Regions from separate parts of the Lysinibacillus sp. FW12 genome, predicted to be linked through region 3. Evidence: riboswitches for the same ligand, from Rfam matches in the RefSeq annotation. Region 3 holds a riboswitch; each other region holds the start of a gene.
The links. A riboswitch is a leader RNA that binds a small molecule or an ion and turns the genes downstream of it on or off. The one in region 3 is predicted to bind cobalamin.
Positions count from the first base shown of each region.

Region 1: it holds a riboswitch for cobalamin, as region 3 does, so the genes downstream of both, SJW71_RS02595 (hypothetical protein) here and SJW71_RS12930 (hypothetical protein) in region 3, are expected to answer to the same signal.
Region 2: it holds a riboswitch for cobalamin, as region 3 does, so the genes downstream of both, SJW71_RS14365 (ribonucleoside-diphosphate reductase subunit alpha) here and SJW71_RS12930 (hypothetical protein) in region 3, are expected to answer to the same signal.

Region 1 covers NZ_CP139094.1:484,083-487,365, reverse strand. Annotated here, with positions in the region: gene SJW71_RS02605 (tyrosine-protein phosphatase) at 1-427, opposite strand, end outside; gene SJW71_RS02600 (ABC transporter substrate-binding protein) at 563-1,513, opposite strand; gene SJW71_RS02595 (hypothetical protein) at 1,497-2,054, opposite strand; cobalamin riboswitch at 2,219-2,416, opposite strand; gene SJW71_RS02590 (hypothetical protein) at 2,510-3,064, opposite strand; gene ytvI (sporulation integral membrane protein YtvI) at 3,154-3,283, shown strand, end outside.
Region 2 covers NZ_CP139094.1:2,752,695-2,755,977, reverse strand. Annotated here, with positions in the region: gene SJW71_RS14380 (bifunctional adenosylcobinamide kinase/adenosylcobinamide-phosphate guanylyltransferase) at 1-355, shown strand, start outside; gene SJW71_RS14385 (histidine phosphatase family protein) at 1-11, shown strand, start outside; gene SJW71_RS14375 (ECF transporter S component) at 387-881, shown strand; gene SJW71_RS14370 (hypothetical protein) at 878-1,561, shown strand; cobalamin riboswitch at 1,671-1,860, shown strand; gene SJW71_RS14365 (ribonucleoside-diphosphate reductase subunit alpha) at 2,024-3,283, shown strand, end outside.
Region 3 covers NZ_CP139094.1:2,514,231-2,517,513, forward strand. Annotated here, with positions in the region: gene SJW71_RS12925 (GTP-binding protein) at 1-947, shown strand, start outside; gene SJW71_RS12930 (hypothetical protein) at 1,409-2,131, opposite strand; cobalamin riboswitch at 2,360-2,543, opposite strand; gene SJW71_RS12935 (hypothetical protein) at 2,649-2,960, opposite strand.

The DNA.
Region 1 (3,283 bases), 2.0 Mb from region 3:
GACCTAAATTATCAGGATTTTGAATGGTTTTCATTAGCTCCTTAAATGAGGGATTATTAAAAGGCATTTGCGCATAAAAATTTCGGAACATTTCGGGGCTTACTACTTTATAAAAATCTTTACCACCAGCATTTGTGGGCATTTCAAAAGCATGATTACCCTTTGCTGGTATTTGAATATATCGAGCATGTGAGAACACGGGGTTAGGATTATGCTGTGCTTCCTTGTTGTCACGGTAATCAAAAATAGTTTTAATACCTAACATTTCAAATCGCTCTTTATCTGCTGATGTCATTTTACCAAGTGCTGCAGAGCGGTAGAATAAACCCTTCTTTACAATACGTCCATCCCTTGTCTTATATCCCCCCATATCTCGGAAATTATAGACTGCCTCAAACGGAATAACCTGTGTATCTAACTGTTCCATTCACTACCCTCCCTAAATTATTAAGCATTCTTACCTTTATTCTATAGAACAAATTAAATTAATTCCAATTTTCACGCTAGGTAATAACTAACCATATAAAAATGGCTAGCCGTTAGATCGGCTAGCCTTGAATTGTTATTTAAATAACTCTGGATACACAGCTTTAGCTACTAATTCTACTGCTTCTCCAATACGTGGACCAGGACGATTAGAGATATCAGTATCAAGAGACTGTACAGCTTTATCTTGAATAGCTTTCACAGTATTCCAACCATCACGTGTCAAAATTTCCCCTATAGGATCTTCTGTATAGTTTACTGTTGTTAATATAACCTCTGGATTTTTCGCAATAACCTCTTCCTCAGACACTTGCGCCCAATTGTCTAAATCAGCAAAGACATTCTTAACATTGGCTGCATTTAATATTTCTTGCTGGAAAGTTCCAGCGCCTGCCGTATAAATATCTGGCTTAGGACTAATCTCTAAATAAACATTTTTCGGTGCTTTTACTTCTTTCACCTTTGTTTGTACTTCAGTAATTTTCGCTTTAATCTGTTCGTTTAATTCATTTCCTTTATCTTCAACACCCATTACAGCAGCTAGTTGTTCAATATCCCCATAAACATCATCAAATGATGTGGCAGATTCAATAACAAAAACTTTCAGTCCCGCATCTTCTAATGGTTTCAATGCATCCTTAGAGCCAATTGTGTAAGCAATGACCACATCTGGCTTTAAGGCTATAATGCGTTCACTATCGAAATTCTGAGAATCAGATACTCGTTCGATTTTTTGTGCTGCTTCTGGATATGTGTCATACTCTGTTGCTCCTACGATTTTCTCACCAACACCTAGTGCAAATAAAATCTCCGTATTACTTGGTTGTAAGGAAACAATAGTTTTTGGTACTTCTTTAAATTCTACTTCTACACCACGATCATCTGTTACTTTGTAGGTTGTTTGTTCAGTTTGTTGCGTATCCTGTGAAGCCTCTTTATTTTTTGTATCTTCTGAGGTACCACAACCTGCTAAAACTAATATTAGTACTAGCACTGATAGCCATTGGAAATTAAATACTTTCTTCATTCTTACTCTCCCTTTTCTTTTTCATTGGATAGGATTTACTAATAAACGGTATTTCAGCTATACCTGCTTGGTGATTCATATAGACTGCCATGACAAAGCATACATTTGCTAACAAGCCTAAGTAGTCGAAAAGGATAGCTGGTACCTCTCGTTCCTCTGAAACCTTATGTAATGTACGATATGATTTTTTGGCTTCACTGCGGCAAAGATGTAAAGCAGCAGCAGCCTCTGTGCCCTGAGGTAAAACAAAACTTTGTATTTCTTCCTTCACATGACGAACATAAAAGTCATAGCGTTCGCTTAACCAAGAAAGATCTTCTTCTGTTACTGCTAGCTTTCCTCGGACTGAACCATTGACATGGTAAGCCATAGGTAACATAATCAGCAAATCATCTGCGACAACTTGTACATCCTCCTTTTTTACTGCAGCTAATGCAACCCCTAGATGTGTTGTGAGACTATCTGTTCGAATCTCATAATCAACCGTTGAAGCCTTCTCACGCATAAACGGATAACAAGAATAACGTGCATCCTTTTTCACTTGATGTACCCCCTTCCCATTTTGATAAATTCTTACATGAACGATAGCATAAAAAAACGCCGCTCCTTTAAGCAAAGGAACGACGAAAATAACATAATGATTGCCAATTACTATGACATTACCTATGTAATTTGCCGTATATCCTCCTAGCTTCCGAAGAGTTGTTATACGTTCAAATAAAGGTCGGTCTCCTGGCTTGTACAATTCATTAATGAATTTTAATGAGCTATAAAGAACCTTCCCATCTCCTTGGAGACAGTGGTATATCTTTATAATGGCTGTACTTACAGTTGCGGAAACAGCTTCGGTTTTTCACCGAATTCCCGATTATGCTAGTTAGCACCTTTATTCTGCAAGAATATTTCATTTGTAAAGCAGTTTACCATATATTAATAGGAAAAAACAGTTGTACTCCAAATAGAAACTTTACATCTGTACAAAAAAACACCATCTCGCTACTTTGAACGGATGGCTGCCTTATATTTCTTTTTGTGTTTAACTTCGTGCTCTTCATCAATTAAGCGGTGTGCAATAGCTATTAATTTAGAGTCATTCGTTTGATCATAAAGCTTTTTAAAAGAAATAATAATATCATAGCGAATAAGAGAGGGATGCTTTTCATCCAAACATGTTTGAAATCTCTTAGCTAGATACGAGACAACTAAGTCTCTTTGTACTTGACCTGCTAATCCAATTTTCCAAATAGCTTGTAACGCGTTCCTCGCCGTGGCAAATCGCTCATCATACGTCACAGCCCAAATTTTCAAAAAATCCTCCAATACCCTTTCTTCTGGATCACTTTTTGCGGCTAAGGCACATAAAATTTGTGCAGCACGTGCACGAGCATGTCCATCTTTGTATGTAAGTGCTTGTACAAGCTGTTCCCATACTGCATATGTCCAATCTACGGGCTCCTGCATAATTTTCATTAGTTCCTCGTAAGATTCATATTGAATATCGTGGTCACGCTCTGTTAGATTACTAAAAAGTTGCAAAATCTCTTTTTCCATAATTTATCCCTACCTTTATTGATTCAGAACGTAATAAAATTTGATTTATGGTACACTTAACTTAATTTTTTCGCAAAGAAGGTGAGTTTATGAATAAATTTAATGCTAGGAAATTGATTTTTCGAGTAATTGTGATTCTATCCTTACTTGTAGCTGCCTATTTTATTATCCCTGTGTCCATGCCTTTACTATTTGCAGGTATAAGTGCATTTTTCTTAG
Region 2 (3,283 bases), 240 kb from region 3:
CGACTATGTGATGGGCTTGTATAAAGAGCGACAGGTCGCCCTTGTCGATGGCAATCTACCAGAGATCGCACCAGCCTGTGAAGTGCTAGTGATTAGAAATTTAGAAAACTGGTTGATGACTCAAAATCTAGAGGACGATGACCAAGTGGTTCAAGCGGTACTTGCAACCTTCAGGAGGCTTGAACAGCACTGTATGCTAGCGCTCATTGTTAACGATATGGGGCGCGGTGTTGTGCCAATAGACAAACAAGCGCGACTCTTACGCGATACATGTGGTCGTTTATATCAGGCTTTATTCATTGAAGCCGAGCAAGTTGTACGTATTTGGTACGGACTTGCCGAACAGCTGAAGTGAGGTAAACATACTACAGAAAAGAGGACATGGAATGGATCGACAAAGATTAAGGAATTGGATATTGACAGCAATGGTAGCAGCCATTTGTGCAGTAGGGGCAGTTATTAAGGTGCCGGCATTTATTTCGACTGCTGCACTCGACTCGGCTCCTGCCTTTTTGGGCGTAGTCTTTTTATCCCCATTTTTTGCAGGTCTTGCTGGATTTATCGGTCATTTTATTACAGCGTTGACTGCTGGATTTCCATTAGGACCACTACATCTTATCATCGCGATCGAAATGTTCATAGTCGTGTGGATCTTTGGCGTAATGCATAGAAAAGGTCTACATGTTTGGAAATGGCCAGTGGCACTCGTATTGAATGGCATTGTGGCACCATTACCTTTTTATTTTTTAATAAGCCCCGCCTTTTTCTGGGGTGCATTAGGTAGCATTCTTATGGCAACTGTTATTAACCTAGTCATTGTTGCAGTAGTGATGCCTGTTTTATCAAAGGTCTTTTTGCGTAAGGAAGGTCGCGTTCAATGAGAAATGCTATGAAAGTGGGCACGTTTATTGTGACAATGGATAATGCGGCAGCCATTGGGGAAAAGCCACAAGATGTAGTGTCAGCATCTGACCAACTAACAGCTTACATGACAGCACGTGTGACATTTTTAGAGCAGCTTGCGGCACAGGCATTACCTTGCCAAGTTTTACTCGCTAATTTCTCTGGTGATACGGCATGGACACGTTATGAAAGAGGTATTCAACAGGTGTTTGAGGAAACTGGTATAGCCTGTCCTGCAATCGCAGGAAGTACGGAATCGAATATGCCCACGCTACAGTCAGGTGTAGCCATTACGATGCTTGGGGAAATACAACAACGTCAACCATTTGACCATGAACAGCTCAGCTGGTACACTTATGGCTTGCCGCTTGTAGGGGAAGAAGTGTTAGCGCATCCAGAAGACGTTGCACAGCTTCAGCCCATTTTTCAGGCATGGCAGGCGGAGATCGTGCAGCAAGTTTGGCCAGTCGGGTCAAAGGGGCTACAAGGCGAATTAGCGCGTCTTTTTGGACAGCAACTAGTTGAAAGTTCGCTTGATCTGACCAAATCAGCAGGTCCTTGTTCGGTCATTTTGCTTGGCATCGATCCTAAAAAAGAGCAGCAGGCACAAAATTTTTTCCAAAGAAATTTTGAAAAACTACGCAAAACTGCACCGTAATAGGGCTTGTTTCGAGCAAAAGGGCTGCCTTAAAAATCGCAAGGTACGAAACACCTATTGCAACACGAAACACAATATGTTAGATTTGTTTAGGAGTTAAAACACAATATATAGTATTTGGACAAGCGGTACCAATATGGTTTAAAAGGGAATTCGGAACAAGAGTCATCTTAAGCCGAAGCTGTCCCCGCAACTGTAAGTGCTGACAAATAATCAAGAGACCACTGTTGAAAAAACGGGAAGGTGATTATTTGGAGGAAGCATGAGCCAGGAGACCTGCCGAGATGTTCAAGACAGCAACACATTCTTCGGGGATTGAGAAGTGGAGGCGAGAGATTTGTTCACTTCTTTGTGTGCACGTCCTTCATTTCCATTTCCGATTTTACAGCGATCACGTAACCGATAGATGTTGCGTGATCGCTTTTTGTGTTGCTTGGAGAAAGAAAGGGAGCGAATGTGTACATGACAATTCAAATCGAACAGCAACTAGCTAAGTTAAAAAATAGTTATACGGAGGATGAGCTTGAAAGCTTTGTAAGGTTATCGGATCGTTGGCTACGAAAAAACGACAATGCCACATTTGAAGCATGGGCGGATGCGATGATTTTACAAACACTTAGCCTAATTGATGAGGAAGAGCCCTATTGGACATTTGTGGCTGCACACATTTATTTAGAAAAATTATACGATCAATTTGCAACGCGACGTGGGGTTTCACCAAAGGATGTTTATCAGGAATTTCCAGCTCATCTTGCGCACTACACGGAAGCGGGCTTATATCATGAAAGCTTAACAACGAAATATAGTGAGCAGGAGCTTCAACAATTAGCCAGCTATTTAGAGCCTAGTCGTGACGAGTTATTCACGTATATTGGCTTGAAGACATTAATGGATCGTTATGTTGTGCGTGATTATACAAAAACACCTGTAGAGCTCCCACAAGAGCGTTGGATGGTCATTGCCCTGACATTAATGCAAGATGAAACAGAAAATCGTCTAGAAAAAGTGCGAGAAGCTTACTGGGCGATGAGTAATTTATATATGACTGTTGCAACACCGACACTATCAAATGCTGGTAAGACACATGGTCAGCTTTCAAGTTGCTTCATCGATACAGTGGATGACAGCCTACAAAGCATTTACGATACGAATACGGATGTCGCAACATTGTCTAAATATGGTGGTGGTATAGGCGTTTACATGGGCAAAATTCGTAGCCGTGGCTCGTCCATTAAAGGCTTCAAAGGTGCATCAAGTGGTGTGCTACCGTGGATTAAGCAGCTCAATAATACGGCTGTCTCTGTCGATCAGCTAGGGCAACGTCAAGGAGCCATCGCGGTTTATCTTGATGTGTGGCATAAGGATGTCTTTACGTTTTTAGATTTACGCTTAAACAATGGTGATGAACGACTACGTGCCCATGATATTTTCACAGGGCTATGCTTACCAGATCTATTTATGGAAACAGTAGAAGCCCGTGGAGAATGGCACTTATTTGATCCACATGAAGTACGTGAAGTGATGGGCTTCTCTTTAGAGGATTTCTACGATGAAACAAAGGGCAATGGCTCCTTCCGCACGAAATATGCAGCATGTATTGCTAATCCATTATTAAGCCGTGAAGTAGTACCAGCCATCGATATTATGAAGCGTATTATGCGCTCACAACTCGAAACTGGCGTTCCATTCATGTTTTACCGAGATGAAGTGAACCGCATGAAT
Region 3 (3,283 bases):
CCTTACAGGCAAAGGTACAATATGAAGGCGACCAACATATTAAAGAAGTGCTACAAATTTTTCGTTTGTTAGAAGCGGAAGAGCCTTCATTGCGTGTTCTCTGGCAGGAAAAATTCCAGGAAATCCACGTGCATATAATGGGCGTTATTCAGCTAGAGGTACTTGTTGAGGTATTACAGAAGCGTTTTTCATTAGTCGTTTCTTTCGGAGAGCCACAAATTTTATACATGGAGACAATTGCGACAACGGTTACAGGCTATGGCCATTTTGAGCCACTCAAGCATTATGCGGAAGTGCATGTATTATTGGAGCCAAATCCACGTGGAACAGGCATAACTTTTAGCAATGCCTGTCATGCGGATGATTTATCAGTAGGTAACCAACGACTTGTTGAAAAGCACTTATTTGAACGGGAGCATCATGGACTACTGACAGGCTTCCCGCTAACCGATGTTCATTTTACGCTGTTGACAGGTCGCGGGCACAATGAACACACATCGGGCGGTGATTTCCGAGAAGCTACTTTCCGAGCGTTACGCCAAGGACTTGAGCAAGCGCAGAATGTCTTACTGGAGCCATACTATCGCTTTAAAATGAAAGCCTCTAATGACTTTATTGGCCGCATGATGACCGACATTCAACAAGCAGCGGGTACATTCGATGACCCAATCTTGACGGAAACAGATGTAGTGCTAACAGGACGTGCGCCCGTTGCCACTTTGATGAGCTATAGCACAACCTTTGCTGCCTATACAAATGGAAAGGGCGCACTAACACTACAGTTTGACGGCTATGATGTGTGCCATAACCCCGAGGAAGTCATTGCACAAATTGGCTACGATAAAAATGCCGACCCTGAATATAGTTCCTCTAGCATCTTTTGCGCGAAAGGCAAAGGCTACACCGTCCCTTGGCAAGAAGCACAAGCCGCCATGCATTGCCAATAATATCGGGATTGGGTGGCACCGCTCGCGTGGGGATTTGCTCTTGGCGGCAGGGATTCTTCCTTCCGCAGGTATTCCTAGCTCTAGCGCGGGTGTTTGCTCCTTTCGCGGGTTTTCCTCGCTCTAACGCGGGTATTTGCTCTCCTTCCGCGGGTATTCCTCGCTCTAGTGCGGGTGTTTACCTCTTGCGCGGGTATTCTTCGCTCTAGTGCGGGTGTTTACCTCTTTCGCGGGTATTCCTCGCTCTTGCGCGGGTATTTCCTCTCCTTCCGCGGGTATTCTTCGCTCTTGCGCGGGTGTTTACCTCTTTCGCGGGTATTCTTCGCTCTTGCGCGGGTGTTTCCTCTCCTTCCGCGGGTATTCTTCGCTCAAACGCGGGTGTTTCCTCTCCTTTCGCGGGTCTTCACTCAAGCAGCGATATTCTTTAATTAAAATAAGCCCTCCGTTGGTTGGAGGGCTTATATTTATAGGGCACCGACTGCTTTTTTTGTTGGCTTGTGCACGAAATATGCTGGTTGGACGATTACATAGTCATGCGAGTTTGTGAAATCAATTAACACTTTGCCTGGATGATTTTTGATAAGTTGTAAATGATCAATTAATTTCAGCAAAAGCTCATGGCCGTTACCGCGCGGATGCCAGTTGAAATGATCATTATTTAATTCTTGTACCGCTTCAATAAACTGGGCATATTCCTGCTGTACAAATGCGATGAGTTTGTCGTGCTGTGGTGCTAAATCCTGTATATACGTTTCATAAAAACGCATCACAATGGAGCATAGTAAATCATTCACTCGTGCAGCACTTAAAATAGGCTTTGGCTCGAATGTCAGCCGTTCAAGATTAGGCTTTGCCCGTGTTGAATCAATACGTGTTATGAAATGGTACGGCTCCCCATTCACCTCATAGACAATTGGATTGGACGGCATATACATCATAAAGCTATTGGTCTTCGTTTTCAGTTGATCAGTTACCGATGCCTTCGCAAAAAGATGACCATTGACCTCCCCATTTTGGATCCAAATAATATCTTTATTATATAAAATTTGCTCAAAGAAACGATCATTGCGAATGAGCTTCGTTGCTAATAATTGATCGATCAGTGATTCAACCGCCATTCTCGTTTTCGCTTTCTTGGCTGTTTCTGTGCGTGGTTGCTTACAAATGTTCATTTCTACATACATCATACGTGCATCCCCTTTGCGTACATTTTTTCAAAACAAAAAAGGACTTCCTATTCTTTGAGGAAATCCTTTACATTAACTTTCTTCATCACACAATGCCAAACAAACCCGAAGTAAATGTGAATGAGCCCGATGATGAACCCCTTCATGAACTTTGGGCGTTTGACGTACTGTGACGAACAGAGCATTCTGTTTTGTCAACATGCCACCTCCTATTCCTCGTAGGTTTATGGTGTGTACTCGTAACAGGCAGGTATCCTGACTCATGATCATCGCTTCTTTTCTCCTTCCCGTCCAAAGACAGTGGATGCTGAAAAGTCGCTCACATTTACAGTTGCGGGACAGTGTCGGATTCTCACCGACTTCCCTTTTAAGCAAATTGCACGCAATTTACACCTATTACTACACGCTATTTAGTTGTCATAGGAATCGAGTGTACTCCACATTCCTATTAGATTACTAAAATCAATTGTAAAGTAGCGTTTTTCTAAAGTCAAATATCGTAATATTTTCCAACTTATCATTCTTTACCTTCTATTCTTTGTAACTCAGATAGTAGATACTGTTTTATTATATCGTTTTCATCCTTCCCATAATGCGTTAATACTGCTAAATCACACGCATCATCAAGTAAATAATTCTCGTTCATCCTAGTACGAACGAACTCTACAACACTTACCTCTCGAGCATTATAACGTAAATCACCGCCAACTTTAGTCGTAAAAATTCCAACTCTTTTTCTCATAGCCATTACGATTGATCTCACTTGCCCTTCGGTTAAATTAAACGCTGCTCTAACGTCTGCTGTTAAAATGTTTTCCCTATGCCACATTTTTAATTACCTCTCTTTCTATTTCGATATTCTAGCGCAAATATACTTTTATAAATATCCGCTAAATTATCCGAAATAGATTGGACAAAAACAAAGGAAAGTCGTCCGATATTATTCGGTTTAACTTTGCGGTATTGTTAGAATACGGAGAAATAGTATTGACGCAAAACTGACGCAAGTTAAATCGGAATAATAACATTCTTTATTTTCCATCTAAGGAATATTCAAACTAATAACTATCGTCACTTAGAAGACTCGAAACGATCAACTATCCGATTTAACGGTTCTCGCTACTTCTGACATCGCAAAAAACCGGCTTGTTT